3 regions of the Nocardia heshunensis genome follow, and region 1 is predicted to be linked to each of the others. Evidence: riboswitches for the same ligand, from Rfam matches in the RefSeq annotation. Region 1 holds a riboswitch; each other region holds the start of a gene.
The links. Region 1 has a riboswitch for cobalamin ahead of metE (5-methyltetrahydropteroyltriglutamate--homocysteine S-methyltransferase). Riboswitches for the same ligand answer to the same signal wherever they lie in the genome.

Region 1 (10,234 bases):
CTGGTCACGCCCGCGTCGCACCAGATCACGCTCGACGGTGTGGACGCACGAGCTTCGGCGGTCACCGACGACCGCGGGCAGGCGTTCGCCGCGCACGGCGTCTACGTGATCGTCACGCACGTGGTGATCCCGCAGGCCGACGCCACCGCGCTCGCGGCCCGGCTGCAGGCGGTGCTGCAGGCCCAGCTGACCCGGATGGCGGACCTGAAACCGACTCCGCTGGAGGACATCCCGGATCTGGCGGCCGATCCCGACGGGCTGCTGCGGCTGACCCTGCCCAACAAGTTCGACGCCTCCGACGAGGATCAGGACTCGTGGGGTTCCGCGCAGGGCGGGCTCTACAGTCCCGCCGGGGCGCTGCATTTCGAACGGGATGTGGTCGCGGTCCGCAAGGCCTTCGACGCCGCCGGGGTGGATGTGGTCGCCCGCAATGCCGCCACCGTCTATCGCACCCGGGATCTGGCGGCGGCGTTCGGATTACAGGCGGCCCTGACCAAGCCGGGTCGCGACGACGATCTGCTGGCGAACCCGCCGGGCCTGGTGGACGCCTCCTGTCTGCAGTTGGACGAGCCGGAACCGATTCGCCGCCACACCTTTCTCTGCGCGGTCGTGGTCGGCCGGTATGTCGCGGTGATCGGCGCGCAGGCGGAGTTCAGCGGGGCGGAGCCGTCGTCGTTCCCGCAGCGGGTGGCGGCGCAGTATTCGATGCTGGCCAAGACGGGATAGCGTGCCATGAGCCTTCCCCGAGTGAGATCAGTGTGTGGCCGGATCCTGGTGCTGGCGTGCGTGATCGGGCTGGCCGCCTGCGGGTCGGGCGACCACCCGCCCGCCGCGCGGGCCCCGAAGGTGGCGATCGTCGATGTGGCCCAATTGGATCCGGGCAACTACCCGGTGGTGCCGCGCGCGATCACCACCCAGCAGCCGGACATCACCGTCGGAGATCTGCTGCAGGAGTCGATCCGGATGGCCGAGCATCTGCCGCTGGCGCTGGATGTCGACGATCGGCTGGTGTACGGCCACGGCGGGAACGCCGTCACCCCGGACTATCCGGTGCTGGGCATCGACAAGTTCACCGACTGGACGCCGGGCCTGATCGCCGGGTGGCAGACCGGTGGACGACACCGCGAGGATGTGTCGCTGGGGCTGAGCCTGGATCTCACGGTGCTGCGTTTCGCCAAGCCGGAGCAGGCGGTCTCGGCCGCGAATCACCTGGTGGGAGACCAGGATCCGCAGTATCCGGACAAGGGGCCGGTGACGGTGCCGGGCTATCCGGATGCGAAGTCCCGGCTCACCAATCTGGAGTCGGTGAAAACCTTTGTCACGCAGGGCAATTACCTCTACTGGGTCTACGCCTCCGACATGCTGACCGTGCCCGACGGTCCCGGGTCGCTGATCGACGCGACGAAGAAGCTGCTGGATCGGGCGATCGATGCGATGAAGGACTTCCAGCCCACGCCGGTCGATCAACTCGCCGGTCTCGCCACCGATCCCGAGGACCTGCTCAGCCGCACCCTGCCGCCGGGTCAGGGCCAGATCTGGGCGATCGAGGGGCTGTACACGCCGCACGCGGCCCTGAGTACCGATGATCGCCCGGCGGCCACCAAGGCCGCCTTCGACAGCGCCGGAGTCGATCTGGTGGCGCACGCACTGAGCGGCGTGTACCGCGCCCGCGATGCCGCGGCCGCGCAACGCCTCACCGGAGCCTTCGTCGACGAGCTCCTCGACCGCTACAAGCCCATCGACCCGCCACCCGGCCTCCCCACCGCCCGCTGCCTGCAGGCCAAGGACGACGACACCCTCGGCAACAAATACCTCTGCTACCTGCCCTACGACCGCTACATGGCCGAGGTCTCCGCCGAGCAGTCCCAGGATCTGCGCCAACGACTTTCGGCACAGTACGAGCTCCTGGCTTATGGTCACATCTGACAACCGACAGTCGGAGGGGACAGCATGCCGTTGCGGCCCGGCACCATTGTGGGCGGCTACCGGGTGATCCGGGTGCTCGGCAGTGGCGGGATGGGCACCGTGTATCTGGTGCAGGATCCGATGTTCCCGCGGCGGCTGGACGCGTTGAAGGTGCTGAGCGCGGATCTGTCGCACGATGAGATGTATCGCAACCGGTTCGAGCGGGAGGCGAATCTCTCTGCCGAACTGGATCATCCGAATATCGTCACCGTCTACGCGCGCGGCGAGGAGGACGGGCGGCTGTGGATCGCCATGCAGTACGTGGCGGGTACCGACGCCTCCGTCGAGCTGAAGCAGCATCCGGGCGGCCTGACCCCGCAGCGGGCGCTGCGCATCATCACCGATGTCGGCAAGGCCCTCGACTACGCGCACCGGCGCGGGCTGCTGCACCGGGACGTGAAGCCCGCCAACTTCCTGCTCACCCGCAACGAGGACGATCCCGAACACGGCGAGGAACGGGCGCTGCTCACCGACTTCGGGGTGGCGACCTCGGTCGCTGACAACCGGGAGCTGACCTCCGGCGACAGCCTGATGGCGACCCTGGCCTATGCGGCGCCCGAGCGGCTGGTGGCGGGGCCGCTGGATCACCGGGGTGATATCTACAGTCTCGGTTGCGCTTTCGTGAAGCTGCTCACCGGGCGGACACCGTTCCCGGTGACCTCACTGGCCCAGGCGACGCTGGGGCATCTGCAGGACCCGCCGCCCGCGATCAGCGCCATGCGGCCGGATCTGCCGCCCGCGCTGGACGGCGTGATCGCGAAGGTGCTGGCGAAGGATCCGGCGCAGCGCTACGCCACCTGCCGGCAGTTCACCGCCGATGCGGCGCTGGCGCTGGCGGGCGGATCACCGTTCGGTCCAGTGGTTTTCGCGGAGGCACCCCCGACCGATCCGATCGACCGTCCGCAAGCCCGGCCGCGGTCGACGCGGCTGCTGCGCGTCCTGCTCGGTGCAGCAGTGGTTGTGCTGCTGGCGGTTTCGGGCGTGGCCGTGTTCGTCGCCACCCACCACTCGACCACCGGCGGGGGCTCGGCCATCACGACAACCACCCCGGTCGATTCCGTGTCTCAGGTCCGTTCGGCCCATCCGGTCTTCCAGACCAAGACCGTGGTGGCGTTCAACCTCGGCGACGGCACCCTCTCCGCCGATCTCGACACCAGTGATCAGGGAAAGTTCCTGCAGGACATCGGCTTCCACTACAGCACCGACTACCGCGCCAAGACCGAGGAAGCCTCTCCCCGCGCCCTGTCACCCAGCGACGCACTGATCCCGAATGTCGACCTGATCATCGTCGTCCGCACCGACAAACAGGCGGGCAACGGCGGTCTGCGCGGCCTGCCCAGTGGCTTCCTGTCCTCCACCCTCGACCACACACGCCTGGTCATCGTCGACGATCCCGCCACCGCACAGGCCTTCATGAACTGGACTCCCGCCTCCCCCGACATCCTGGTCCAGCGCGTGGTCCCGTCGATCGCCAAGGTGCTCTGAACCTCCGCGCGCGGATTCTTACACGTTCTTGCCGAAGCGCTGCCGTGGGCTTGTCGATCGCCACCCAGGATCGGCGTCAGGTTCGGGAGGCCCGGACGGCAGGACGAAAGGAGTCGGTGATGCGGGGTTTGCGAGTCGGCGGCAGGTTTTCGGCACGGTACCGGCTGAGCGACGGGCGCGGGCACGGACTGCCGGTCGAGGTGGCCAAGTACTGGGAGGGCCGCCATGTGGTGGTGACCGGCGGCAGTAGCGGGATCGGGCTCGAGGTGACCCGGATGGCCTTGGCGGCGGGGGCGCGGGTGAGTGTGCTCGCGTTGGAAGACTCGGCGCTGGAGGCGCTTTCGGTCCGGGTGCCAAGTGAAGCGGGACGGCTGGCCGCCATTGCCGCCGACGTCACCCGGCCCGAGGACATGCGCGCGGCATTGAAACTCGCCCGTGCGCAACACGGTCGGGTCCAGGCGGTGATCGCATGCGCCGGGATCGCCAAGCCGGACTACTTCTCGCGGCTCGCGCTCGCCGATTTCGACAAGCACATGGCCGTCAACTATTTCGGTGCGTTGCACGTGATCCGGGAGGTGCTGCCCGATCTGCGGGAGGGCGACCGCGACAGCATCACGGTGATCTCCTCCATGGCCGGGGTGCTGCCCTGCTTCGGTTACGGCGCGTACAGCCCCAGCAAGTTCGCGGTGCGCGCGCTGTGCGAGGTCCTGCGGCAGGAGCTGCGGCCCGCGGGCGTCTCGGTCACGGTGGTGCTGCCACCGGATGTCGACACTCCGCAGCTGTCGGCGGAGGCCGCGACCAAACCGGCGGAACTGGTGGCGCTCAGCGGTTCCGCCCCGATCACCGCGACCGCGGTGGCCCGGGCGCTGCTGGTCGGGGCGGCCCGGGGCCGCGCCACGGTGGTGCCCTCCCGGAGCGCCCGACTGCTGCGCTGGCTCGCCGGTGCGGCGCCGCGCCTGATGGCCCGGGTGATGGACGCGATCATCGCCCGGGCGCAACACCGCGTTATGCTCGCGGGTGCAGTCGGTTCGCCGGGCGCAACGGGCGAGACTCGGTCTGGTCCCGCGTTCGGCGTCGAAACCGGTTCTTCCGCAAGGGGGATTCGGTGAGAGGGAATCCGGTGAGAATCCGGAACTGTCCCGCAGCGGTATGCAGGAACGACCGCCGTCATGAGCACTGGGCGCGAGCCCGGGAAGCGACGGCCAGTAGGTCGGCCCATTCGGGCCGGTGCCTGTGAGTCCGAAGACCTGCCTACTGTGCCGGGTACGCCGTATCCGGCGGTCATCGCCTCGTGGACTGGGCGGACGGGCCGGTGGTTTCCCGCTGCCGTGACAACGGCGGTCGTGGGCTGCCCGGGTTTCGTGCGCTCTTGTGGCGACGGCCAGTGGACTTGGAGCACTGGAGATTACCCGTGACCAGCATTTCACCCTTCACCGCGACGGTGCTCGGCCTGCCCAGGATCGGGCCGCGCCGGGAACTCAAACGGGCCGTCGAATCGTATTGGGCGGGCCGGATCGACGCGGTCGCGCTGTACGCCGTCGGGCGTGAACTCCGCGCCGAGCAGCTCACCGCGCTCGTGGCCGCCGGACTCGACTCGGTGCCGGTGGGCACCTTCTCGTACTACGACCAAATGCTCGATACCGCAGTCCTGTTCGGTGCGCTGCCGCCCCGGGTGGCCGGGATCGCAGATCCGCTGGACCGGTATTTCGCGGCGGCCCGCGGGACCGCGGAGGTCGAACCGCTGGAGATGACCAAGTGGTTCGACACCAACTACCACTACCTGGTTCCCGAACTGGGCCCGGACACCGCGTTCAGCCTGCACCCGGAGCAGCTCCTCGCTGAGCTGGCCGAGGCGCAGGCGCTCGGGGTGCCCGCGCGGCCGGTGGTGATCGGGCCGCTCACCTTCCTGAAGCTGGCCAAGGATGCCGAGGGCAATGCACTGCGCCGATTGAGCGATCTACTGCCGCTGTACCGAGAGCTGTTGCGGCGCTTGGCCGCGGCCGGGGCCGAATGGGTACAGATCGACGAGCCGGTGCTGGTCACCGACCTGTCCGAGGTGGAACTCGCCCTGGTGCAGCACGTGTACGCGGAGCTGTCGGCGGGCACCGACCGGCCGCGGCTGCTGGTGGCCACCTACTTCGGTCGACCGGGCGCGGCGCTGCCGATGCTGGCCGCCACCGACATCGACGGCGTGGCACTGGATTTCACGGCCGGGACCACCGTCGAGGACGTGACCTCGGTGCCGGCGCTGGCCACCAAGCTCGTGGTGGCGGGGGTCGTCGACGGCCGCAATGTGTGGCGCAACGACCCGGATCGGGCCCTGGCGACGCTGGGCACCCTGCTCGGCGGCAGCGGCGCGCTGGCCGTGTCCAGCTCCAGTTCGCTACTGCACGTGCCGTATTCGCTCGACGCCGAAGCGGCGCTCGACCCGAGCGTGCGGTCCTGGCTGGCCTTCGGGGCGGAGAAGGTGGCCGAGGTGCGGTTGCTCGCGACCGCCCTGCACGCCGGGACCGAAGCGGTCGCCGACGAATTGTCCACCGCCCGTGCCGCACTGGCCGCGCGCGGCACCGATCCGCGCCTGCGCGACGACACCGTCCGGGCCCGCCTGGCCGCGCTCGGCCCGGACGCCACCCGCCGCGCGCCCGCCGCGGAACGTCGTGTGCTGCAACATGAGCGCCTTCCGCTGCCGCCGCTGCCGACCACCACCATCGGCTCCTATCCGCAGACCGACGCCATCCGCCGCGACCGCACCGCCCTGCGCAAAGGCACGATCACGGACGCGGAGTACCGCGATCGGATGCGGGCCGAGATCGCGGACGTCATTGCGCTGCAGGAGAAGCTGGGCCTCGACGTGCTGGTGCACGGCGAGCCGGAACGCAACGACATGGTGCAGTACTTCGCCGAACAGCTCACCGGCTTCCTCACCACCGCCAACGGCTGGGTCCAGTCCTACGGCACCCGCTGCGTGCGCCCACCCATCCTCTACGGCGACGTGACCCGCCCCGCACCGATGACGGTCGACTGGATCACCTACGCCCAATCCCGCACCGACAAGCCGGTCAAGGGCATGCTCACCGGCCCCGTCACCATCCTGGCCTGGTCCTTCGTCCGCGACGACCAGCCCCTCGACGTGACGGCAAGCCAAGTGGCGCTGGCCATCCGCGACGAGACCGTGGACCTGCAGGCGGCGGGCATCCGCATCATCCAGGTCGACGAACCGGCCCTGCGCGAACTGCTCCCCCTGCGCGCCGACGCCAAGCCCGACTACCTGGCCTGGTCCATCACCGCCTTCCGCCTGGCCACCTCCGGCGTCTCCGACGCCACCCAAATCCACACCCACCTCTGCTATTCCGAGTTCGGCGAGGTCATCGACGCCATCGCCGCCCTCGACGCGGACGTCACCTCCATCGAGGCCGCCCGCTCCCACATGGAAGTCCTCGACGACCTCAACGCGGCGGGCTTCCACCTGGGCGTAGGCCCCGGCGTCTACGACATCCACTCCCCCCGAGTCCCCTCGACCCCCGAAATCACCGAATCCCTCCGCGAGGCCCTGAAAGCCGTCCCCGCCGACCGCCTCTGGGTCAACCCCGACTGCGGCCTGAAAACCCGCGGCCCCGCGGAAGTGGAAGCGTCCCTCCACAACATGGTTCAGGCCGCCAAAGCCCTCCGCTGACGGTCAAGAACCACACACACCCGCGATGAACACATCCCACTCGCCAGGCGCGAAGCTCAACGCCGGGCCGGTGGGATTCTTCGAGTCCCGGACGCCCACCCGGCCACCACCGAGGTGGGCAACCTCGACACAATCTTGGCCGCCCGAGCTGTAGCTGGACTTGAACCACACAGTCCGATTCGGATCAGCGGTCACTGTCGTGCTCCCTTGCTATCTCGCGAACCAGATCCCGGCTCGGGCGAGCGTCCAGAGTCGCGCGCTGAACCGTACTGAAGGCTTCACGGTAAAGCCCGACCTCGGTCTGACGCTCAAAATACATTGCCCCGGCGAAACTTTCGGCAAACACCACGGTGGGCTCGGTCAGCTTCCCACGAGCATCCTGCCCGAATTCGAAGATGATGAACGGCGGTAGCGGCATGCCCACCGGGAATCCCGCCCGGTACGGCAACAGCCGCACCTCGATATTGTCGCGCGTGCTCAGGTCGGCGATGTGCCGCAACTGGGCCGCCATTACACGGCGGTCGCCCACCACCGTGCGCAGTGCCGCCTCTTGCAACACCACCAGAGCCTGGGCCGGATGCCGCTGGCGCAGCAGCACATTCCGGCGTTGCGCCCGCAACTCGATTCGCCGGTCAAGCTCCACTGCCGTATCGGCCGGAAAATAGATCCGGTCCATGGCCCGCGCGTAGTCGGCGGTCTGCAGGAGTCCGGGGACGATCAATGGTTGAAAGATCGTGATGACGCGCGCACCGGCCTCCAATCCGACGAACAGGTTGGAATGCGAGGGGATCAGATCGGCGTAGGCGTGCCACCAGGATTTGGCCGGTGTCTGCTCGGCCAGCGCCTTCGCGGCGGCGGTCTTCTCCTCATCCAACCCATACACCTCGCACAGGCCCAAAACGTCTCTGACCCTGACCTTTTCCGTCAGGCCTCGTTCCAGGCGACTGAGCGTCGACTTGTTCCACTCCATCAACTCGGCAGCCTGTTCCACCGTGAATCCGGCCCCGTCCCTGGCCTCCCGTAAGAACCGGCCGAGTTGCCTACGCGGCAAGGTGCTTCCGGTATCCGAAGGCCCATCCCCATCGGTCACGTCCGCCCGCCTCCGTTGCACACTGCAGTCGAATGTTGTTGCGGAATGCACCAACGATAAGCCGCGTTGCACAACGCGACCTCGCCTTTTGCGCCAATTCCGCAGATTCTCTGCGCGTGCCGCGCGACCGCGCCCCCGTGTCGCACCGTTCCCCCATGACCTGGATCAATGACTTCTGCGAGAACGCCCGCGTAGACGACCCCCGCCGAGCCGAGGGCATCCTGAAGATCCACGCCCCCTGCACCCCACCCTGTCCCCGGGCCCGCGCCGCCGCCGAATGCCTCGCCCGCCACCCCCACCCACCCTCGCACTAACCAAGATCAGGGACACCGCCCCAGCGCAATGGAGGCGGACCGAACGGTCGACTCCATGCGACTCGAAGTGCGTTGCGGCACTGGGGGATACACTCGAATGGCTGGGCATCGTGGCAATACTGTTGGGAGACATCATGTCGCTTCCCGAAAACCCGGTTCAGTTCCCCCGGCCCGTTGATGGCGCGCTCGTGCATCAGCGGCGTCCGGGGAGAGCTGAGGGAAAGTTCGACATCAGCTCGGACATCTATACCGAAGTCGACTTCCCCCAGTACACCATCCATTTGAGCAGGCAGGCGGTCCTCTGGATCGGGGGCATGCAGAAGATCTTCGATCAGGTGCTGCAAGCGTCGATGGAGATGCTGGAAGTGCTCGCGCCGATCTTCGAGGCCATCAATATCTATATCGACGCCGAGGCGGAGACGATCAAGGTCGTGTCGGACCGGGTGCCGGACGGAAGGGTCAAGCTGGAGGGGATCATTCCCGATCCGGCGGTGATGCCGGTGCCGGACGAAGGTTACGTCCCACCCGGCGGATGGGATCCCCCGGACACGGCGAACGGCTTGCGCTGGTGGACCGTGAACTCCATCAACCTCTACCGGAATCAGTGGGCCTTCACCGCGACCAATTCGAATCCGAACGAGTCGGCGCGGTCGGTCTACTTCTCCACGGAGTACGACGGGAACTCGATGCACATCAACCCGTGCGATTTCCGCGACAGCGCCCACGGCTGGTCCGGTCTCCGGGGTTATCCGGAGTTCGACAGCGGACTCGACACGTGCGTCTTCCTTCCCGACACCGGGAACTGGTGGCTGTTCAACGGCCAATACTGCGCGAGGGTGAGCGACTTCGGAACCACTGTCAACTGGGAGCCGTCGTTACTGACGGACACCTGGCTGGGGTTCCGCCGGATCGCCGACGGCGAATTCGGCAGCGACGAGCAACAGCAGTGGGCCAACGGAATCTCCTGCGTCACGATCTGGGGCAACGTCTACGTCTTCGTCGCGGGAAACCGGATCGCCTTTCTCAACTCCGGCGACGGAGATTTCGTACCGTGGCAACCTTGGAACAAGCCCGCGGCGCTGACCGACGTCTGGCCCGCGCTGAAGAGTCTCGACGATCTGGGCGGCATCCACGACGGCTCGGGACCGAAGGCCATCTGCTTCGACGACAGCCGCGGCCTACGGAAATGGATTCTGGTCTACCACAGCACCGCCTTCCTCAATTTCCCCGACAGCGAGTACCCCGGCACCTTGCACTACACCTACCTGGCGTGCCAGTCCGATCTGGGGACGGACGACATGTACTACGGCTGGAACGCCATGTTCAACTACCTCAACGGCCCCTGGCCGTACCCTTCCTGCGATTGATTCGCCGCTAGGCCGCGCCGAGGCGGCGCGGGGGAACGCCGACGTATTCCGACAACGGGCGGATGAGGGCGTTGGATTCGGATTGTTCGAGGATGTGGGCGGTCCAGCCGGTGATGCGGGACATGACGAAGATGGGGGTGAACATGTCTATGTCGAAGCCGAGGAGGTAGTAGGCGGGGCCGGTGGGGAAGTCGAGATTCGGTTTGATGCCGGTGGATTCGAGCATGGCGGATTCGAGTTCGGTGTACATGGACAGCCAGTGGGCGCCGTCGGTGAGGGCGGCGATGTCGGTGAGGGCCGACTTCATGGTGGGGACTCGGGAGTCGCCGTCCTTGTAGAC
Region 2 (10,234 bases), on a different contig from region 1:
GCGTCGAGCTCGGCGCTCGGGCCGCGCTCGGCGAGCAAGACCGCGATGGCCTCGCGGGTGGCGGCGGTCGGGTTGTCCTGCGCCAGTAGCTCTTCGAGGTAGGCGTCGGGGTCGAGCAGGCGAAGGGCGCGACGGGCCAAGGTGTGGACGCGTCGGGGCAACTCGGCCCGGACGGCCTCGATATCGCCGGGCTGGATATGGCCAGGCTGGTACTGATCCAGGCGCACCGACCACAGCAGGGCGGGGTCCTCGGGCAGGCCCTCACCGGGCAGCAGGCCGGGGCCGGTCGCGGCCTCGATCGCGATGGGCGACAGGCCGAGTCGCTCGTTGCGCCAGTTGCGGAACTCCCACCACGCGGTCGGGGTCGCCCAGGAACCCAGGCCGAAGCCGAGCACCTGCTGACCGCCGGTGAAGGTGCGGAAGATGCGGGTGCGGGTCACGGTGGCCACGCCCTCCGGCTGCACCCGGACCCAGGTGGGCTCGGCCCCTTCAAACCCGTACGGCTGCAGCAGCTTCCCCGTGTCGCGCATCAGGCGGCGCAGTGCCGAATCCGGTTTGACCATCCCCGCAGAGTAGCGGCGGGAGCCGACAGGGTCCCGTACCTCGCCCATCCTCCCAGGACACGGCGCGTCGCGGGGACACGCCGCGTTCGGGTGGGCGATCAGCGCAGGTAGGGCACGGGCTGGACCCAGTGGAAGCCGCGCGAGACCAGCTGGAATCGATCGAGGTCGACGCGGGTCAGGGTGAGGTGCACCGGGCGGCCCGAGAAGCGACCGTCCAGGACGAGGTGATCGGCGTCCGGTTGCGTGTAGGCCAGGGTGGCGATCGGCCACGCGTGCGCCGGGTCCCGGGTGATGGTGAGCGTGTGGCGGTCGGTGTCGATCAGCACCGGCAGATCCTGCAGCGCGTCGTCCGGGCGCTGGGTGGTGACCGCCTGCGGGAGGTCGAAGATGATGCGGCGCAGGCGGTCCCCGGGATCACCGCTGTAGTCGGTCACGTCCCAGATGCCGTACAGCGGCGAGTGCGGACGGCCGTCACCGTATTTCGCCCAGGCGTCATGGCCCTCGGAGACGGTGGTGAGCAACAGCCACAAGCCGATCAGCACCTGCGCGGCCAGCAGGAATCGGTTCGCGCGCACGCCCGTGACCAGCCCCTCGGCCGCGCGCACCGGCACCGCGCGGCCGACCAGCGTCCGCAGGATCCGCACGATATCCGGGGCGGCCAGCACCACCGCGTACACCAGCAGCTGGAAGGAGAACAGTTTCACCGGCACGTCGAAGGTGAGATTGAGCAGGAAGACCTGCATGGCCACCACCGTCGCCAGCACCGCACCCACCCCCGCGGTGATCGGCAGGATCAGCAGCAGCCCGGCCGCGACTTCCGCTGCGCCCAAGGCGATTTCGTACGGCTGCGAGGCGGCGGTCTGCGACCACAGCACCGTCATCGGGCTCATATCGCCGAACGGTTCCACCAGCCGTTCCAGGCTGAAGGCCATCTGCGAGGGCAGCAGCTTGGTCATCCCGTACAGCAGCAGCGCGCTGACCAGGGCGAAACGCAGGATCAGCCGGAACCAGGCGTAGAGGCGCGCGTAGTTCGGGCGCGCGCGATCCAGTGCCGACCAGACGGCGGTGATCGGCACCGCGACCAGCAGCCAGGTGAACGCCGCTACCCAATTCGCCGCGGTATCACCGCTTCCCGTGGCGGCCCAGCTGATCCGGGTGTCGAAGACGTGCTCGCCGATCCAGTCGGTCAGCGGATGCAGTCCGGTCCATTCGGCGACATCCAGCACGGTCTGCGTCGGCACCCCGAGCGAACGCAGCAGTGCGTGGCACACCAGCACCCCGGCCATGCCGACCCCGAGCACCACGAATCCGTAGCGAAAAGCCATGCGGAGCAGCGGATTCCAGCGCTGCTCCGGGGACTCGCCCGACTCCTCGGCCGTCTGGACGACCAACTCCGCAACCACGCCGTTCCCTCCGTCACCGCCACAAAATCCTTGCGGCGGTGAACGTTAGGGCTGGGCTCGGTGGTCCGGTACCCGGCAAATCTCTTGCCCCCGCGGCCGGTGGCACCACCCTCGGTGCCCACGGAATCGGGGCGTCAGCGGCGCTTGGAGCGGGCGAAGCGACGCATGATCGGGAGGTCCACCCAGTGGTAGAGCACCGCGGCCAGAGCGATCGAGACGGCCATGCACAGCAGCGAGAAGCCCGCCCAGCCGAGAATGCCGAACTCCCTGCCGCCGATCAGGTATCGGGTGACCACGACCATGACGGGGAACTGGATGAGATAGAAGGCGAAGGACACATTGCCCAGCCACACCACGCGCGGATGGGAGCTGATGCCGCGGATTCCGGCCAGATCACGGGTCGCCATGGTGGCGACCACCGCGGTCATCGGGGCGAGCATCAGCGCCGACATCTTGAAGTTCACCGGCACCACCCAGGTCGCCGCGTACGAGATGGTCAACGCGATCAGCGGCCAGGTGAGTTTGGTGTTGCGCCACCGGCCTTCGACCACCATGCGGGCGGCCAGCACGCCGAGGAAGAACTCCGGCAGGCGCGAGAGCGGGAAGGTGTAGCTCAGCCAGTACGAGCGCGCCACCGGGATGTCGGGCTGCTGGAACCAGGCCGGGGAGGCGTGCAGTTCGTAGTGCGGCGAGACGCTGCCGGGGACCAGGCGCGGGGCGAACGCGTTCGCGATGCGCGAGGAGGAGAACGCCTCCGACAGGCTCGACGGGCCGTTCACGAACAGGAAGTAGGAGGTGTGCAGGGCGAGGATGCCCAGCATGATCAGACCGGCGGCCAGCATCAGCCGGTGCGTCGGGATGCGCATCACCAGCGGCAGCACCAGCGGAAAGCTGAAGTAGAACAGCACTTCCGCGGCCAGCGACCAGGACGGGACGTTCAAGCCACCGACCGTCGTCCACTTCGGCACCCAGGTGTGCACCAGCAGCAGGTTCGGCACCCACACCACCAGGCGGTGCAGCGGCACGCTCGCGGCCACGATGAACGCGGCGGCGCCCAGCAGATGCGTCGGCCAGATCTTCAACACGCGACGGCGGTAGAAGTCGCGCTTCAACATGCCCGGCCGGAACGACCAGTAGATGATGAACCCGGACAGCACGAAGAAGAATGTGACGCCCGCGGCCCCGAGCTGCATCGGGATCCACTCGTGGATGTGGCGGAACAGCTCCGACTTCTGGAACGGGTAGACCGGCAGGAACACCAGGGCGTGCAGGACGAAGACCGCGAACGCCGCCCACCAGCGGCCGCCGGTCAGCGACGGCAGCGCGGGGCGACCCCGCGAAGCGCGCTCGGTGTCGACGGGCTTGTCGACGACCGGTCTCGGGGTGACCGTCAGCACCGGCGAGATCGGCTGGGCAGCACTGGCTTCCGCGGCATCCGGCGCGCGGGTCCCGGGCATGACTTCGGGTGGACGGGTCATCGTGCGTACCTCTCGTACAGTGCATTGGCGATCACCGCGTCGCCCTGGGGTGCCGGGTGGAAGGGCAGGCCCGCGAGATTGATCTGCGGGTCGAACACCCCGTTGACCCACTGCTGCGGTGTGCACAGTCCGTGTCCGGCGGTGAGCGCGCGGGAGTCGAGGAAGTCGACCTGCGCCGTGGCGGCCGCCTCGCGTTCCGCCTGGTCCATCCGGTTGAAGTACTCGACGACCGTGCGGCCCTTGGGCTGGATGAAGCCCAGTCCGGCGAGGTCGACGCAGATGGCGTCCGCGTCGGGCCGGAACAGCTCCGGGTAGCCGACGATGACGATGCGCGCGGCGGGCGCGTAGTACCGGATGTAGGTCAGCACCTTGCTGATGCGCGCGGCGTATTCGGCGCCGGTGATGGTGCGCGGGTCGGCCATTCGGCCCTCGGTGACCGCGTCGGGGCCGCAGCCGCCGGTGACGTCGTAGAAGCAGCCCTCGGTCGACTGCCACGGGGACAGTTCCGATCCGGCCCACTGGTCGTTGAAGCCGAACTGCAGCGTGACCAGTTTGGTGTCGGGTCCGAACGCGCCCGCCTTGGCGGCATTGGCGGCCTGGACGGTCAGCGTGTAACCGTCGCCGCCCGCGATGGCCGCGCCGGGACAGGACTGGTTCCAGACCTGGTCGCTGTCCTCGGACAGGCCCATCAGCGCGGTCAGCTGCACCGGCCAGGCGGTGTCGCCGTGATCGCACTTCTTCTCGTTGGAGAACGGAGTCCAGCCGTTGGCCGAGAACGAATCACCCAGGATGACAAGTGTTTTGCCGGCCGGGGCCGGATCCTTGCCGGTGGCGGTCGAATCGGCGTGCGCGCCCGCGGTTCCCGTCATGGCCGCTGCGATGGCCACGACCGCGGCGCACAGCGAAGCCGATGCGCCTGGGAAACGGAACTTCATGAAACCCTCGAATCGCAAATTGAACAGTGAGTCTTTCAGTTTTGCGCGGAGTGTACAGAGACGAGTAGTGCGTGCGACGCGAGATCCGTTGCGGCGGATCAGCGTCCAAATCGGTCGAAGACGGCATTGGCAACGACGGCGTCACCCTGACTCGACGGATGGAACGGCAGGCCGTCGATATCGGTGTGCAGGTCGAAGACCCCGTTCAACCACGGCTGCGACGAGCAGAGACCGTGGCCGGTGGTGAGCGCGCGGGCATCGAGGAAATCGATACCCAGCAGCTGAGCCGCTTCGCTCTGCGCCTGTTGGATGCGGTCGAGGTACTCCACCACCGCGCGGCCGCGCGGATTGACGAAGGGCGCGACCCCGAGGATGTTCAGGCAGACCGTGCTGCTGCCGGGCGTGAAAAGCTCCGGGTACCCAACGAAGACGATGCGCGCGTTCGGCGCGTAGTACTTGATGTAGGTGACCACATTGCTCATGCGCTTGGCCATCAACGCACCGGAGACACCGTTGTAGTCGGTCATCCGGCCCTGGTCGACCGCGTCCGGATCACAGCCGTCGACGAGGTTGAACACGCAGCCCTGCAACGAATTCCACAGCGTCTGATCGGACTTGCCCCACTTGTCGTTGAGTCCGAACTGCAGTGTCACCAGCTTGGTGTTCGGGCCGAAAGCGCCCTCCTTGTCCGCCCGCTGCGCCTGCTGGGCCATGGTCCAGCCGGGGCCGCTGTCGATCGACGCGCCCGGACACGACGGGTCGTCCACCGCGTCGGTTCCGAACACGCCCATGAGCTTGGCCAGCTGCACCGGCCAGGCCGTGCGGCCGTGCAGGTTGCAGTCGTCCCGGCCCGTGAAGTGGTCCCACTCGTTCGCGGAGAACGAATCACCCAGCACCACAAGTTCTTTACCGGCGGGGGCCGGATCGGCCCCCGCACCGCCCGCGGCCGTCACCGACGCCGCGAGCGCCACCGCGGTGACACACAACCACCGCACACTGTTGCCCAGCACTACGCGTCCGCTCAGTACCCGGCGCGCGGCTCGAATCCGGGCGCGTCCAAGGTCGGCGGCGCGGCGGGCTTGGGGGCCTGGGTCTGCGGCGCGGGCTTGGGCGCGGCCGGCTGCGGCGCGACCTGGGCGGGCTCCGGCGCGGGCGCGGCCGGTTCGGTGACGGCCGGCTGCGCGGCGGGCGCTTCCGTGGTCGGGGCCGGGGCCGCGGTGGTCGGGGCGGGAGCCACGGTGGTGGGGGCGGGCGCGACGGTGGTGCTCACGACCGCGGAGGTGGTGCCGCCCTGCGAACCGTCCGATGACTTGTCACTGCCGCATCCGGTTGCCCCCGCGAGCACTATCGCCCCGCCGATCACAGCTGCCGCGGCACGCACGACGAAAACCCCCGGTGTAGCAGACTTCATGAATACCTCGCCTCTGAACTGAAGTGCCATCTGTTCACTTCAGCGGGGAGTGTATTCAACCCGCCCGGCCCAGCCGTACCGATTCGGAAAACTGCCCCGAATCTTCTGGGCATTCGCGGCGATTCCGCTGGTCAGCGCCGCTACGCCGGGTGGAACCTGTCCCAAATGCCGGACACCGAGGCCCCGCACCGACTCCATCGAACAAGATTGAGAACCGTCCCGGGGCAAAACGCCCGATTCCATACCGTGGACGCGCGTTTGACCTGTTTGTTCGTGGTTTCGTATCTTTATGTGATCGGCGATTCGTGGAATCCGGTGAGAGTCCGGAACGGTCGCGCCACTGTGAGCACCCCTCGGGTGTGAGTCAGACCCCGGCCGCCGAGATGTTTTATCGGCCGAGGGGCGCGAATACCCCTCCCACACTAGGAGTTCCCGTGGCGACGTCTTACGCCCCCCGTTCCGGTCTCGGAGCAGTCTCCCTCTCCATCCCCACCCCCGTGTGGCTGATCGGCACCACCCTGCTGGCACTGCTGGCGATCTACTTCATCGGCATCGACCAAGGTGCTGTCTCGATCTTCGGCAGCGACATGCACGTGCACGAATTCGTCCACGACGGTCGCCACTTCCTCGGATTCCCCTGCCACTAGCCCCGGGAATCGAGTCAGCACAATGGAAAAACGAATCATCGGCCGTGGCGTCCTGTTGGGCGCACTCGGCGGACTTCTGGCATTCATTTTCGCCCGGATCCTGGCGGAACCGATCATCAACCGGGCCATCGACTACGAGTCCGGGCGCGACGACGCCCAGATGGCGTTGGACAAGGCCGCCGGAAAACCCATGGGAGACATGGGACCCGACATCTTCACCCGCTCCCAGCAGCAGAACCTCGGCCTGCCCTTCGGCATGATCCTGTTCGGCGCGGCCCTGGGCGCGCTGTTCGCTGTCGTCTACTACCTGGCCATGCGCCGGGTCGGGAAGATCACCGCCCGCAATCTGGCGTTGCTGGTGGCGGGCGGCATGTTCCTCACGCTGTACGCGGTGCCGTTCCTGAAGTACCCGGCCAACCCGCCCTCGATCGGGCATCCGGACACCATCAAGGAACGCACCGGGTTGTACGTCCTGATGATCGTGCTCAGCGTCGGCTTCCTGCTCGCCGCCATCTGGCTGGGTCGCAAACTCGCGGCACGCCTGGGCAACTGGACCGCGAGCATCGCCGGGGCGCTGGCATTCGCCGTGGCCATGGGCGTCGTCATGCTGATCCTCCCGTCGCTGGGACACCTCTCGGCCAACAAGTCGTTCGGCGACTTCGACACCGAAACCCCCCAGCCCCTGAAGGATCCGTCCGGCACCATCGTCTACCCGGGCTTCCCCGCCGACGACCTCTACCACTTCCGCCTCTACTCCTTTGCCGCCCAAGCCATCCTGTGGCTCGTGATCGGCGTCGGCTTCGCCTGGCTGGCCCCCCGCCTGCTCGGCGACCGCACGACCTCGTCCACCCCGACCGCGGCATGAGCACGGTCACCCGCCTCACCCTGATCACCCACGCGATCACCGACGCCGTCCAGTCCGCCCGCTTCCCCGCCGACGAACCGCTCACCCCCCAGGGTGAGCGTTCGGCCGCGGCCGCGGGCGGCCTGCCCGGCCTCGACCCGACCCTGATTCTTTGCGCCCCCGAGACCCGCACCGCACAAACAGCAAATGCCCTCGGCCTCAACGGAACCCCCGAACCCGCACTCCGCGACCTGGACTGCGGCGACTGGTCCGGCAAGTCCATGGAAGACCTCGCCCCCGAACAGCTGATGTCCTGGCTGACCGACCCAGCCCACCGCTCCCACGGCGGCGAATCCATCACCGACCTCCTCCCCCGCGTCCGCACCTGGCTCGACGACTTGGCCGGATCCGGCGACCGCATCCTCGCCATCACCCACCCCGCCATAGTCCGAGCGGCAGTCTTGAGCACCTTGAACGCACCCCCAGAATCCTTCTGGCGCATAGACATCCCCCCACTAACCGCCACCACCCTCCACCACAGACCCCCCGCCTGGACCCTCCGCACCACCGCCCATCCACTGAACGATTGATACAAAGCTGACGACGAGCAGAATTACGAAACGGTGGCTGGCGGGACGTCGACGATGAAAGATCAGGAGCATGCGAATCTTCATGCTTCCGATTGCCGTTGGGGCGACCATGATCTTCTTCGCTCCTACTGCGGCTGCTGATTACTCACTCGACAGTGTTTCGGTTTCTGCGCCCACGGGGAACTACGGGACCGGGTGTACTTACACGCTCACCGCTAAAGGGATGTACGCGTACTACACCCGGTTTTGGGACAACGGGGTTGCCGTTCCGACGGAAGGCGTTGTCGACGGGTCGGTGATGAACCAGCCGTGGACGCCGACTACCTCCGGGCCGCACACGCTCATTGCGCATGTCAACGGCGACCTGACCGACAAGTCGATTGTCCTCACCGTGGGGAATGGGATCAACCTCGGTAGTGCCTGTATCGGGATGTAGGCGCGAAAGTCAGTGGGCGGGCAGGGAATAGCCGTAGCCACGGCCGGTTCCCTGCTCGGCCAATGTTGAGAGCGCGGCCATCTTTCCAGGGTTGACCAGGAGGAAGCGCGCAGATACGGCAACCGCGATCGCTCCCGACACCGGGAGAATGAGGCCGTGATCGTGCGGGCCGGACACCGCATTGATCAGCGCCAAGACCAGGTACACACTGCCGAGCGCCAGCATCATCCAGGCGGAAACCCGTTGCCCGCGCCGGTTCTCGCGGTCACGAACGATCAACTGGTTCCATCGGATGACTTCGTCCGGTGAGTCGAGAGTCGGCAACTGCCGCGAACGAACGGCGTCGTGGAACCGGCGCATCTCATGCCGGCCGCCGGAGCGCTTGCGATTTCGCGCGGCAACGAAGGCGAAGATCGGTGTCAAGATCACGATCTGCGCTACGCCCAACCAGCCGAGACCTACGACCGCGACATATGCCAGTTGGAGAGCCGTGGCGACGACGATGATCAACCACAGCGGTCCGTAGATGAAGTCGCGATACAGCTTCATGGAAGCCCCCTCCCTTGTGTTACCCGCACAGTATTTCACGATGGAGGCGGGAGCGTAGGGTCCGAGAGCATGACCTTTCTTAGTGGGAGTAGCGGAGTTCCGGAGACCGTGCTCAACGATGGGAAGACGATTCCCTCGTTGGGGTTCGGGGTGTTCCTCGTCGAGGAGGGGGATACGTTCGGGGCGGTCACCAGTGCCTTGGAGGCCGGGTATCGGCATATCGATACGGCGGCGATCTATGGCAATGAGGCCGAGGTGGGGCGGGCCATTCGGGAGTCGGGGGTGGGGCGGGACGACGTGTTCGTCACGACCAAGTTGTGGAATTCCGAGCAGGGGTACGACTCGACATTGCGGGCGTTCGACGCGAGCATGGAGCGGCTCGGGTTGGAGCAGTTGGATCTGTATCTGATCCACTGGCCGGTTGCGCAGGCCGACAAGTATGTCGACACGTTCCGGGCCTTCCAGAAGTTGAAGGCGGAGGGGCGGGTTGCTTCGATCGGCGTCTCGAACTTCGGCCGGGCGGAGCTGGAGCGACTGATCGCGGAGACCGGGGAGACGCCGGTGCTCAATCAGATCGAGTTGAGCCCCAACCTGATTCAGGCCGAGTTGCGGGAATTCCATGCCGCGCACGGCATCGCGACCGAGGCGTGGAGCCCGCTGGGACGTGGTGCGGCGCTGAAGGATCCGGCCATCGTCGCCATTGCCGCCGAGACCGGTCGCACCCCGGCGCAGGTGATCATTCGCTGGCATCTGCAGCTCGGCAATGTGGTGATCCCGAAGTCGGTGACACCCAGCCGGATTCGGGAGAACTTCGATGTGTTCGGCTTCGAACTGACCGAGGCGCAGATCAACGCCATCACCGCGCTCGACGCGGGCACCCGGGTCGGCCCGAACCCCGCCACCTTCACCGCGGGACTGCTGTAAGCAGTCCCGCGGTCGCTTCGATCCTCGGGACTAGTCGGGGATCGAAGCGGTCAGGGGCATATTGACCCAGCTCGGGGCGTCGGGATCCAGCCGCACGTGTTCGGGCTTCAGACCGGAATCGGCCAGGAAGATCAACGGCGGCAACGCCTTCGGGAAGTTGCTGGCGTAGACGTCGACGCGCAGGCGGTGGCCCGGCTGCAGGACGGCGTCGATCGGGGTCAGCGCGATGTCCAGGGTGACCGGGACACCGGGCACGGTCGGCTCCCGACGGGACAGATCGAGGTAGTAGTGCGGCTCGGTGTAGTCGCCGTTGGCCGAGGTCTTGCTGTTGTCCTCGTCGACCTGCCGAATCGAGGCAACCAGCTGGCCGGTGGATATTTCGCGAGAATTGCCATCCGGCGAAACATCGTTGACCGTCGCGACCCAGTACCCGTCGGCGGCGTCCTCCACCACA
Region 3 (10,234 bases), on a different contig from region 1:
GTCGGGTGCGGTGGTGGCTCCCGAACCGGCGTAGTTGGGGGCGACCACCGTGTAGCGATCGCTCAGTTCGGCGATCGACTCCGCCCAGTTGGCCTCGGCATGGGCGAAGGTGCCGTGGACCAGCACCACGCCGGGACCGGTTCCGGTGACGAGGTATTCGACGGTGCTCGGGCCGTGGCTCAGGGCGACGGGTGCGAAGGGCATGAGTTTGTTCCGTTCTCGATCGGTCGGGCTGCCAGCAGCGTGCAGGTGCGGGCTGGCAGCCCGCTGTCAGGCGCGTGTCGCTATTTGCCGTCGGCGGTCAGGCGACCGGCGGTGCCCCAGCTGTCGGCGGGGGTCTCGTGGATCCAGACCTGCACGGCCTCGGCCGGGATCTGGTAGGCGTCGACGAAGGCGTCGGTAATGCGGCGCACCAGGTCGCGCTTCAGCTCGACGGTGCGGGGACCCTGCTGCACGGTGACGATCGGCATGACTGTTCTCCTTGCGAAAAATGATGGGGTGCAGGCCGTTTGCCTTTCCTGGCCTGAGAACAGTTCACCGGAATTCCGCGCCGCGACCAATGAGCAGGTCGCTAGCGCAGCGATAAGTGATCCTTATCGTGAAGTCGGCTCGGCGAGCAACGCCCCGAGCAGGCGCAGATTCGGCGAGGCGGCATCGGCGCGCACCGCCAGCGCGATCGGCAGGGTCATCCCCGGATCGGCGAACGGCAGGAAGGCGACCCGGGAGTTGTGCACCTGCCGGGCATTCGACTCGTAGACCACCGTCCACATGGGTGATCCGGAGCCGATCGCGGCCAGCGTGTCCTGCAGCGTGGTGGAGGTGGGCGCGGGCACCGGCTCGAATCCCGCACGCACACAGGCGTTCAGCACCAAATCCACCAGCGCGGGATGATTGCGTCGCTCGGTCAACCGCAGCGGCACCGCCGCCAGATCCGCCAGCCACACCGAATCCGCTTTCGCCAGTGGATGTTTCGCGGGCAGCGCGACCACCAGTGGGTCATCCCAGGCGGGCAGGAAGTCCAGCTCCGGACTCTCGCCGGGTTCCGGCGACCGCACGAACGCCGCATCCAACCGCCCGTCGGCCACCTGTGCCAGCCGCTCCCGCACCGGCATCGCCATCAACTCCACCTGCACCTGCGGCGCCTTCTCGGCAAACGCATCCAGCACCGCGTCCAACCGCTCCCCGAGCCCGGTCACCGTCCCCAGCCGGAACACCTCGGCCCGCCCACCCGCCAACTCCGCCACACTGGCCCGAGCCTGATCCGCCGCCGCCAGCACCGCTCGGGCCGCAGGCAGAAACCGCAACCCCGCCTCGGTCAACCGCACCCGCCGCGGCGACCGATCCAGCAACTGCACCCGCAGATCCCGCTCCAACCGCTGCACCTGCTGACTGACCGCCGGCTGCGCAATATGCAACCGCTCCGCCGCCCGCCCAAAATGCAACTCCTCGGCAACCGTCACGAAATACCGCAATTGACGCAACTCCACCGTTTCATCCAAACACCACGGCCCCGCTCACACGCTCACGGCATGCCGTTCGTCTTGGTGGATGGCAGATCCCTCCGCGGTGGGGAGGCATGACGGGTGTGGACGTCTTCTGGGCTCTGAGCTGGGCCAGAGCCGGTCGTCCGGAGTTCGGGTCGTACACGACCATGCCGGAAAAGTCGTAGCCGAGTCGATTCGCCAGCCTGCGGATCTGTGATTCGTCCCAGAGCTGGGAGATTCCGGATACGTCGGTACGGATGTACCCGAGAGCCGTTGGCCTGTAACGCATTACCGCCCTCCGCTTTCGTATCGATCGAGTGCCGTGGTTCCCTGAACCTCCAGGTAGAACCCGGCATTACCGTCCGGCTCGGAGCTGTCCGACTGGAGTTCGAGAACGCCGCCGGGAAACGGAAACAGCCGTGTGCGCGGCGCGATGCTCAGAGCGGGACTCGGCTCGGCAGCACTTGCCGCAGCTGTCGGAGTAGACGTCAAGACTGTGAATCGGTGGCTGGCGGGGCGAGTGCCGCATCGTCGAACCCGGCTCCAGGTGGCCGATGTGCTCGGGGAGACGGAAGAGGCATTGTGGCCGACTTCCCGGCCGGATACGCAACCAGGCGCACCTGCGACTGCCGAGGTACTGGCTGCTTACGCGCATCGCGCCGAGATACCGAGCGATCTCTGGGTTTCACTGGTGCACAAGGCGACCGAGCAGATAGACATCATCGGCTACGCCTACCCGTTCGTCTTCGAGCTGCTTCCCAAGGCCGCTGATCTCATTGCGGCCAAGACAAGTTCAGGGTGTGTGGTCCGGCTCGGGTTCGCCGACCCCGATTGTGATCACGTGATCGAGCGGGACCTGCTGGAGCAGATGGGAGGAACGCTAGCGGGCCGGATACGCAATGCGCTGTCCATGCTGGGACCCTTGGCCAGCACTCCGGGGTGTTCTGTGGGACTTCACGCGACGCACCTGTACAACTCGGTGTTTCGGTTCGACTCGGAGATGATCGTCACCCCGTACCTGTTTCGGGCCAGGGGTTATCAACACACTGCGCTATACCTGCGAAGGTTGTCTCCGCACGGCATATTCGAGTCATTTGCAGACCAGTTCGAGCAACTATGGGGCACGACCACTCCGTACACGACAACGCAAGGATTCGGCCATGGGCACACGCCGTGACTACTACCGAGACCCCAACGCACCCAAGCCGAACTCGCTCAAGCCCGGCGGGTCGGCGCTGGTCGTGGACGCGGGCGGCCGGGTGTTGATGCAGCGGCGAGGCGACTCGGGGAATTGGTCGTTGCCCGGCGGGATCATGGAGGTTGGGGAGACCCTGGAGCAGTGTGTGATCCGGGAGACTCACGAGGAGACCGGGCTGGATATCGAGATCACCGGGCTGCTCGGAATTTATACCGACCCAGAGCATGTCATCGAGTACTCGGATGGCGAGGTCCGGCAGGAGTTCGCGATCGTTTACCGCGGCCGGGTGGTGGGTGGCGAGATTCGGGTTTCGCACGAGTCGACCGAGGTTCGGTTTCTTTCCCTGGAGGAATTGGCGGGTTTGCCGGTGCATCCGACGGTTCGGTTACGGCTCGAGCATTATCGGGAGCAGCGGCACAGTCCGTGGCTGGGTTAGGGGCTCAGGCCAGATACTTTCCGTACCAGTCGATTACGCGCTTCCAGGCTTCGGCGGCGGCGGTTGGCTGGTAGCGGGCGCCGGTGTCGTTGAAGAAGGCGTGGTCGGCGTTGTCGGCGACGTAGGTGTCGTGGGGGAGGTGTGCCTGGTCGAGGGCGGATTCGGCGGCGGCGCGGGTGGCGTCCACGCGCGTGTCGAGGGCGCCGTAGACGGCCAGGACCGCGGCCTTGGAACCGGTGAACTGGCCGCCGTCGGGGAAGGGGCCGTAGAACGGGGTGGCGGCGGCGAGCTCCGGGGTGGCGGAGGTGAGCAGCAACCAGGTGAGGCCGCCGCCGAAGCAGAAACCGGTGGCGCCCAGCTTCTTTCCGGGGACGCGGCGACCGAGTTCGGCCAGGCCCGCGCGCAGGTCGGCGACGAAGCGGTCGTTGGGGATCTTGCTCAGCGCTGCGGTCGCGGCGGCGTCGTCGGTGAAGGTGGCGGTGCCGCCCTCCTCGGAGAGCAGGTCGACGGCCAGTGCGGAATAGCCGACACCGGCGAAACGGCCTGTGATGGAACGGATGTGGTCGGTGAGACCCTTGTTCTCGTGGATCACCAGCACGCCACCCTTGGGTGCGGACGCCTGCGCCCACGCCGCCTGCAAGGTGCGGCCGTCGGGGCCGGGCAGGGTGATCGCGGTGGACGGCACCGCTGTCGCCTTCCCGGGTGGCGGAGCCGACGGTGACGCGGAAGGCGCTGCCGTCGTACTCGGCGCGGCTTGCTTGGCCGATTCCCCGCAGGCCGCCAGCAGCGCGACCGCCGCGGGTGTGCCGATGCCCATCAGGCCCAGTCGTCGCAAGGCTTCCCGGCGGCTGAACAGGCCCTCCGCGTGGTCGGTGGCGATTTCCTCCGCGATATAGCGCTGCAGCGGCGTCATGGCCCTCAGCCTAGGCCGACGCTCGCTTCCGGTCTCGGCGAAAACCCTGTGGATATGCTCGAGCCGTCAAGCCCGAGGAACCATGGGCTCTTGTGCAAGCTAACGATTTGCATGCTTCGCGCGAATGTTCTTGTGGGCGAATCGAATTGCCGGCCATTCCCGATGACTGAAAGCGATGTGATCATGCGTGCGTTCCTTGCCACCGCGGCGGCCCTGCTACTCGTCGGCGCCCTGTCGGGTTGCGACCCGAACACCAGCACCCCCGGCGCGGCACCGACCACCCAGCCTGCTCAGGTGACCCAGCCTGCCCAGGGCGGCACCCCGCCCACCACCGCAGCCAAGACCACCACCCTCCCCAACCGCGACGACGTGAACGTCGACGCCCGCGACTTCGAAGCCCAGGGCCACTACTACTTCCAGTCGCCCAGCAAGAACATCAAATGCGGCATCTACGTCGACGACCTGCACACCGTCGGCTGCCAGCTGAAGAACGCCACCGTCATCCCCGCGGGCCTGGACTGCGCCAACAACCCCGCGCACGAGGTGGCCGCCAGCTTCCAGAACGGCAAGCCGCAATTCGTCTGCCTGAACCAGGGCGTCTTCGTCGGCCCGCCCACCGACGGTTCGACCGCCCCCGGCAATCACGAGGGCGGCGGCAAGATCCTGGAATACGGCCAGACCATCGGCGTGCGCGGCGTCATCTGCGAATCCATGACCTCCGGCGTCCGCTGCACCGTGGACGGCCACGGCTTCGTCATCGCCGCCGAGAGCCAGTCGCTGTTCTGAGTCCTACGATGGGCGGCGTGACCATCGATCCTTTGTCGGTGAACAGGCGAAACTGGGACGCCCGCGCGGGAATTCACGCCGCCAGCCGGTTCTATCGGGACCGGGATTCCGGCTACTGGTTCGCGCCCTTCGAGTGGGAGACCCTCGGCGAGGTCCGCGACCGCGACATCCTGCACCTGCAATGCCATCTGGGCACGGAGACGGTGGAGTTCGCGCGGCGCGGGGCCCGCGCGGTCGGCCTGGACTTCTCGGCGGAGTCGATCAAGCACGCCCGCGAATTGGCCGGGGACACAGTCGAATACGTCTGTGCCGACGTCTACGACGCTCGAACAGCCTTGCCCAGCAAGCAGTTCGACATCGTCTACACCGGCAAGGGCGCGCTCTGCTACCTGCCGGAGCTGACCCGCTGGGCGCAGGTGATCGCCGACCTGCTGCGCCCCGGCGGCCTGCTCTACCTGGTCGAATTCCACCCTCTGCTGCACGCCCTGGGCCCCACCCCGCCGCCCGGCGTGGACCCGGATCAGCTACTGCTGCACGACGATTACCTGTCCGGCCGCGGCCCACAACGTCGCGACAGCACCCACACCTACACCGACGGCCCGGACCTCACCACCGACACCACCGCCTACGAATGGCGGCACGGCCTCGGCGAGGTCATCAACGCCCTGCTGTCGGCCGGACTGTCCATCACCGGCCTCACCGAATCCGAGACACTGCCCTGGCCGCGCTGGCCCGGCATGGTGCAGACCGCCGACGGCTGGTGGCGGCTGCCGCCGCCGGCCCCGATCATCCCGGTGCTCTACGGCCTTTCGGCGGTCAAGGACCAGCGGGTCTCGACCTTCGCCAGCCGCCAGTAGAGCAGCGCGATCGCCCACACCGCGACGAACAGGCCGACGATCACGAATCCCACATTGTTGAGGTCGATCCCGGCGATCCACGCGGTGACCGGGTCGGTGAGATCCAGCTTGCTGTGCAGCACGCCGACCAGTTCGATGGTGCCGATGAGGAACGCCACCGCGATCGAGAGCCCGGTGATGGTCAGGTTGTAGTACACCTTGCGCACCGGATTCGAGAACGCCCAGTGGTAGGCGAAATTCATGAAAGTCCCGTCGAGCGTGTCGAACAGGCTCATGCCGGAGGCGAACAGCAGCGGCAGGCAGATGATCGCGTACCAGGGCAGTCCCGCGGCCGCCCCGGACCCGGCCATCACCATCAGCGTGACCTCGGTGGCGGTGTCGAAGCCGATCCCGAACAGCAGCCCGATCGGATACATCTGCCCCGGCCGGGTGATGGAACGGGTCAGCCGCCCCAGGATCCGATTGATGAAACCCCGGCTGTCCAGGTGCTTTTCGAGCTCGTGCTCATCGAACTGACCGGAGCGCATGGCCTTGAACACCCGCCAGATCCCGGCCAGCGCCACCAGGTTCAGCGCCGCGATCAGATACAGGAAGCTGCCCGAGCTGAGCGTGGCAACCAGGCCGAGATCCTTGCGGGTCGCGGAGTCGTCATCGGCCAGCGTGGTCGCGAACCGCGCCCCGGCCGCGATGCCCACCGCCAGCAGCACCACCACGGTCGAGTGCCCGAGCGCGAACCAGAAGCCCACGGACACCGGACGTTTCCCGTCGGCCATCAGCTTGCGGGTGGTGTTGTCGATGGCCGCGATGTGGTCGGCATCGAAGGCGTGCCGCATGCCGAGGGTGTACGCGGTGACGCCCAGCCCGACCCCGAACACCTGGGTGCCGACGGTGTAGTGCGCGGGCAGCACCAACGCGAACAGAATCCCGAATGCCACCACGTGCATGACGGCGATGGTTGCGAGCAGTCCGCCGGTGCGGAGCCAGTCGCGGCGTTCCCAGCGCAGCGCGGGAACAGGGTTGGGTACAGACACAGAGCAGCCTTCCAGCACCTCGTGGAACGGTTCAACGGTGCCGTGGCCGGTCTCCTGGCTGACGGGTCGAACACCGGCGCGCCTGGCCTTCCGGGACCGAGATCCCGTGACCCCTGCCCGCGAGGACAGGACGACGCACCGACTAACCGATCACAGTGGCGAGGGCCGTGCCGGAATTACACCGGCTTCCCGAACACCACGGCAGCCCTCACAGTAAGGGCCGCCGTGGTGTTGCGGACAGCCGGGCTCAGCCCAGCGTGATGACGGTCAGGCTGCCGTCCGCGTGCTGGGCGCGCAGCCGCTTCTTGTCGAACTTGCCGACGCTGGTCTTGGGCACTTCCGCGATGAAGGTCCAGTGCTCCGGCAGCTGCCACTTGGCGAACTTGGGGGCCAGGAAGTCGCGCAGCTCTTCGGGTTTCGCCTCGGAGCCTTCCACCAGCACGACCGCGACCAGCGGCCGCTCGTCCCACTTCGCGTCCGGGATGCCGATGACCGCGGCCTCCGCGACGGCCGGATGCCCGACCACGGCGTTCTCCAGGTCCACCGACGAAATCCATTCGCCGCCGGACTTGATCACGTCCTTGGACCGGTCCACCAGGGTCAGATAGCCGTTCGGGCTGATCTTGCCGACATCGCCGGTGCGCAGCCAGCCGTTGTCGAACTTGTCGGGATCGACCTCGGCACCGGTGGGGGAGTAGTACGACCCGGTGATCCAGGGTCCGCGAACCTCCAGCTCGCCCAGCGCTTCTCCGTCGTTGGGCAGCACGCTGCCGTCGTCGCCGACCAGTCGGGCCTGCACACCGGCGGGGAAACGGCCCTGCGTGTAGCGGTAGGCCCACGCCTCCTCGCCCTCGGCCCCGGCCGGCGGGTGGCCGACCGAACCCAGCGGCGAGGTCTCGGTCATGCCCCACGCGTGCAGCAGCTTCACATGGTGAAGCTCTTCGAAGGCCCGCATCATCGACGGCGGCACCGCGGCACCACCGACCACACACGTACGCAGGTACGAGATGTCCTGCGGCTGCGCCTGCAACGCGGCCAGCACGCCGCCCCAGATGGTGGGCACGGCGGCGGCGAAGGTCGGCTTCTCCTGCTCCATCATCTGCAGCAGCGGGGCGGGCTGCAGGAAGCGGTCGGGCATCAGCACATTCGCGCCCGACATGAGCGCCGCGTACGGGATGCCCCAGGCATTGGCGTGGAACAGCGGCACGATGGCCAGCACGGTGTCCGCGGCAGTGAAGCCCATGCCGTTGGGGGAGATCACCTGCATGGCGTGCAGCCAATTGGAACGGTGCGAGTAGACAACGCCCTTGGGGTCGCCGGTGGTGCCGGAGGTGTAGCACATGCCCGCCGCCGACCGCTCGTCGATGACCGGGAAGTCATAGCTGTCCGATTGCGCGGCAAGCAGTTCCGCGTACGCGTGCACGGTGACGCCCTCGGGCGCGGTCACGGTCGCGACATCCCCGTTGGCGACGATGACGTGGCGCACCGTCTTCAGATTCGGCAGGTACTGGTTGAACATCGGTACCAGCGAGCCGTCCACGATGACCACCTGGTCCTCGGCGTGGTTGGCCACGTACACCAGCTGCTCGGGGAACAACCGGATATTGAGTGCGTGCAGCACCGCGCCCATCGCGGGCACCGCGATGTAGGCGACCATGTGCTCGTTGTTGTTCCACATGAACGTGCCGACCCGATCGCCGACGCCGATGCCCAGGTCACGCAGGGCATTGGCGAGGCGGGCCGCATCCTGGCCGATCTCGCGATAGGTCTGGGTGCGCACGCCGTCGCCGGTCCAGGTGGAGACATGGCTGTCGCCCTGGAAGGTGGAGGCGTAGCGCAGCAGCGTCGCGAGTGACAGCTGCTCGTCCTGCATGGTGCTCAACATTTCCCAACCGCTCCTTGCATGTACCTACTGGAGAGTGAACTGAGTCACTAGCGGCGAGCCTAGCTGAATTCGGACACGGTCGGTCGGGGCCCTGCGACTTGCGGAATTACTCGAGCTGCGGGCGGCGGACCCCACCTCCGCCACCCGCAGCTCGTGCCGACCCGCCGCCGCCCAACACGACGACCTGCCGGCTCCGCGGTCCTGATCGGCATCGACGTGCTGTCGCAACCCCCTGCGGCTGCGCAGAATAGCCAATCACTAACCAGGACAAGCAAATTGGAGCAAGAACTTCCGTGAATATATTGAGTGTGACACCGGGTTGTCCAGTCGAGGACGGCGTCGCAGGTCAGACCCTACTCACTGGCTCGGACAGTGAGGTGTGAGCAAGGTGAGCGTGCGCTTGCTCACAAGCGGTGGCCGAAAATACCGATTGGCTGACCGGCGATGTCTGCCTGACCAGCGAGAACAGCCTCTAACGTAGCGGTTATGCAGCGAGAGCCGTCCATCCTGATCATCGGTGCCGGGTTCGCCGGACTGGGCCTGGCCCTGGAATTGCAGCGGCATGGTCTGACCAACTTCACCATCCTGGAGAAGGCCGCGGATCTCGGCGGCGTGTGGCGGGAGAACACCTATCCGGGGGCTGCCTGCGATGTGCCGTCGCCGCTGTACTCGTGGTCGTTCGAGCCGAAATCCGATTGGCCGCGCCGGTTCTCGCATCAGGCCGACATCCACGCCTACATGCGCACGGTCGCCGAGAAGTACGACCTGCCCGCGAAGATCGAGTTCGGCGCCGAGGTCGTCGACGCGGAATTCGATGAGGCGGGCGGCAGCTGGCGCGTGCGCACCGCCGACGGCGTCACCCACCTCGCCGACGTCCTCATCCCCGCGGTCGGCCAGCTCTCCCGCCCGGCCCTGCCCAACCTGCCCGGCATCGACACCTTCACCGGCGCGGCGTTCCACTCGGCCGAATGGGATCACTCGGTGGATCTCACCGGTAAGCGGGTGGCCTGCATCGGCACGGGAGCCAGTGCCATCCAATACATTCCGGCCATCCAGCCGCAGGTCGAGCACCTGACCCTGTTCCAGCGCTCGGCCGCCTGGGTGCTGCCCAAGTTCGACACCGAGTACACGCCGCTGCATCACGCGCTGTTCAAGCACGTGCCCGGCACTCGGCTGGCCGAGCGGTTCGCCATCTGGAGTTTCTTCGAGGTAATGGCGTTGGCGCTCACCGATGTTCCGGCCATCAAGACGCCGGTGATCGCCATCGCCGACCGGCACCGCGCCAAGCAGGTGCCGGATGAATCCTTGCGCGCCAAGCTGACTCCCGACTACGCGGCGGGCTGCAAGCGCGGGCTGTTCTCCAACGAGTACTTTCCGGCGCTGGCCCAGGACAATGTCAGTGTCGAGACCGCGGCCATCGAGGCGGTGACCCCCAACGGGATTCGCACCGCCGACGGGGTGGAGCACGCGGTCGATGTGATCGTCTACGGGACCGGGTTCAAGGGCACCGAATTCCTCGCGCCGATGAATATCTATGGCCTGCACGGCCGCAAGCTCGCCGACGAATGGTCGCCGCAGGGCGCGCGGGCCTTCCTCGGCATGTCGGTGCCGGGCTTCCCGAACCTGTTCATGATGTACGGGCCG

Region 2: it holds a riboswitch for cobalamin, as region 1 does, so the genes downstream of both, ACYVN4_RS02970 (CbtB domain-containing protein) here and metE (5-methyltetrahydropteroyltriglutamate--homocysteine S-methyltransferase) in region 1, are expected to answer to the same signal.
Region 3: it holds a riboswitch for cobalamin, as region 1 does, so the genes downstream of both, nicT (Nickel transporter NicT) here and metE (5-methyltetrahydropteroyltriglutamate--homocysteine S-methyltransferase) in region 1, are expected to answer to the same signal.

What each region holds. Positions count from the first base shown of each region.
Region 1 covers NZ_BAAGTC010000009.1:720,791-731,024, reverse strand. The annotation lists gene ACYVN4_RS31510 (DUF7373 family lipoprotein) at 1-726, shown strand, start outside; gene ACYVN4_RS31505 (DUF7373 family lipoprotein) at 748-1,926, shown strand; gene ACYVN4_RS31500 (serine/threonine-protein kinase) at 1,951-3,450, shown strand; gene ACYVN4_RS31495 (SDR family NAD(P)-dependent oxidoreductase) at 3,570-4,559, shown strand; cobalamin riboswitch at 4,515-4,719, shown strand; gene metE (5-methyltetrahydropteroyltriglutamate--homocysteine S-methyltransferase) at 4,862-7,123, shown strand; gene ACYVN4_RS31485 (DUF397 domain-containing protein) at 7,127-7,318, opposite strand; gene ACYVN4_RS31480 (helix-turn-helix domain-containing protein) at 7,308-8,213, opposite strand; gene ACYVN4_RS31475 (hypothetical protein) at 8,369-8,527, shown strand; gene ACYVN4_RS31470 (hypothetical protein) at 8,662-9,894, shown strand; gene ACYVN4_RS31465 (bifunctional 2-methylcitrate synthase/citrate synthase) at 9,902-10,234, opposite strand, start outside.
Region 2 covers NZ_BAAGTC010000002.1:618,180-628,413, reverse strand. The annotation lists gene ACYVN4_RS03000 (hypothetical protein) at 1-563, opposite strand, end outside; gene ACYVN4_RS02995 (DoxX family protein) at 662-1,966, opposite strand; gene ACYVN4_RS02990 (acyltransferase family protein) at 2,101-3,444, opposite strand; gene ACYVN4_RS02985 (SGNH/GDSL hydrolase family protein) at 3,441-4,379, opposite strand; gene ACYVN4_RS02980 (SGNH/GDSL hydrolase family protein) at 4,478-5,389, opposite strand; gene ACYVN4_RS02975 (hypothetical protein) at 5,401-5,790, opposite strand; cobalamin riboswitch at 6,048-6,184, shown strand; gene ACYVN4_RS02970 (CbtB domain-containing protein) at 6,225-6,437, shown strand; gene ACYVN4_RS02965 (CbtA family protein) at 6,460-7,302, shown strand; gene ACYVN4_RS02960 (histidine phosphatase family protein) at 7,299-7,871, shown strand; gene ACYVN4_RS02955 (hypothetical protein) at 7,942-8,307, shown strand; gene ACYVN4_RS02950 (hypothetical protein) at 8,317-8,856, opposite strand; gene ACYVN4_RS02945 (aldo/keto reductase) at 8,926-9,780, shown strand; gene ACYVN4_RS02940 (CocE/NonD family hydrolase) at 9,811-10,234, opposite strand, start outside.
Region 3 covers NZ_BAAGTC010000024.1:14,720-24,953, reverse strand. The annotation lists gene ACYVN4_RS39105 (alpha/beta fold hydrolase) at 1-204, opposite strand, end outside; gene dmpI (4-oxalocrotonate tautomerase DmpI) at 285-560, opposite strand; gene ACYVN4_RS39095 (LysR family transcriptional regulator) at 594-1,487, opposite strand; gene ACYVN4_RS39090 (hypothetical protein) at 2,032-2,661, shown strand; gene ACYVN4_RS39085 (NUDIX domain-containing protein) at 2,645-3,118, shown strand; gene ACYVN4_RS39080 (dienelactone hydrolase family protein) at 3,123-4,031, opposite strand; gene ACYVN4_RS39075 (DUF6636 domain-containing protein) at 4,215-4,817, shown strand; gene ACYVN4_RS39070 (class I SAM-dependent methyltransferase) at 4,826-5,674, shown strand; gene nicT (Nickel transporter NicT) at 5,617-6,705, opposite strand; cobalamin riboswitch at 6,733-6,921, opposite strand; gene ACYVN4_RS39060 (long-chain fatty acid--CoA ligase) at 6,953-8,590, opposite strand; gene ACYVN4_RS39055 (flavin-containing monooxygenase) at 9,077-10,234, shown strand, end outside.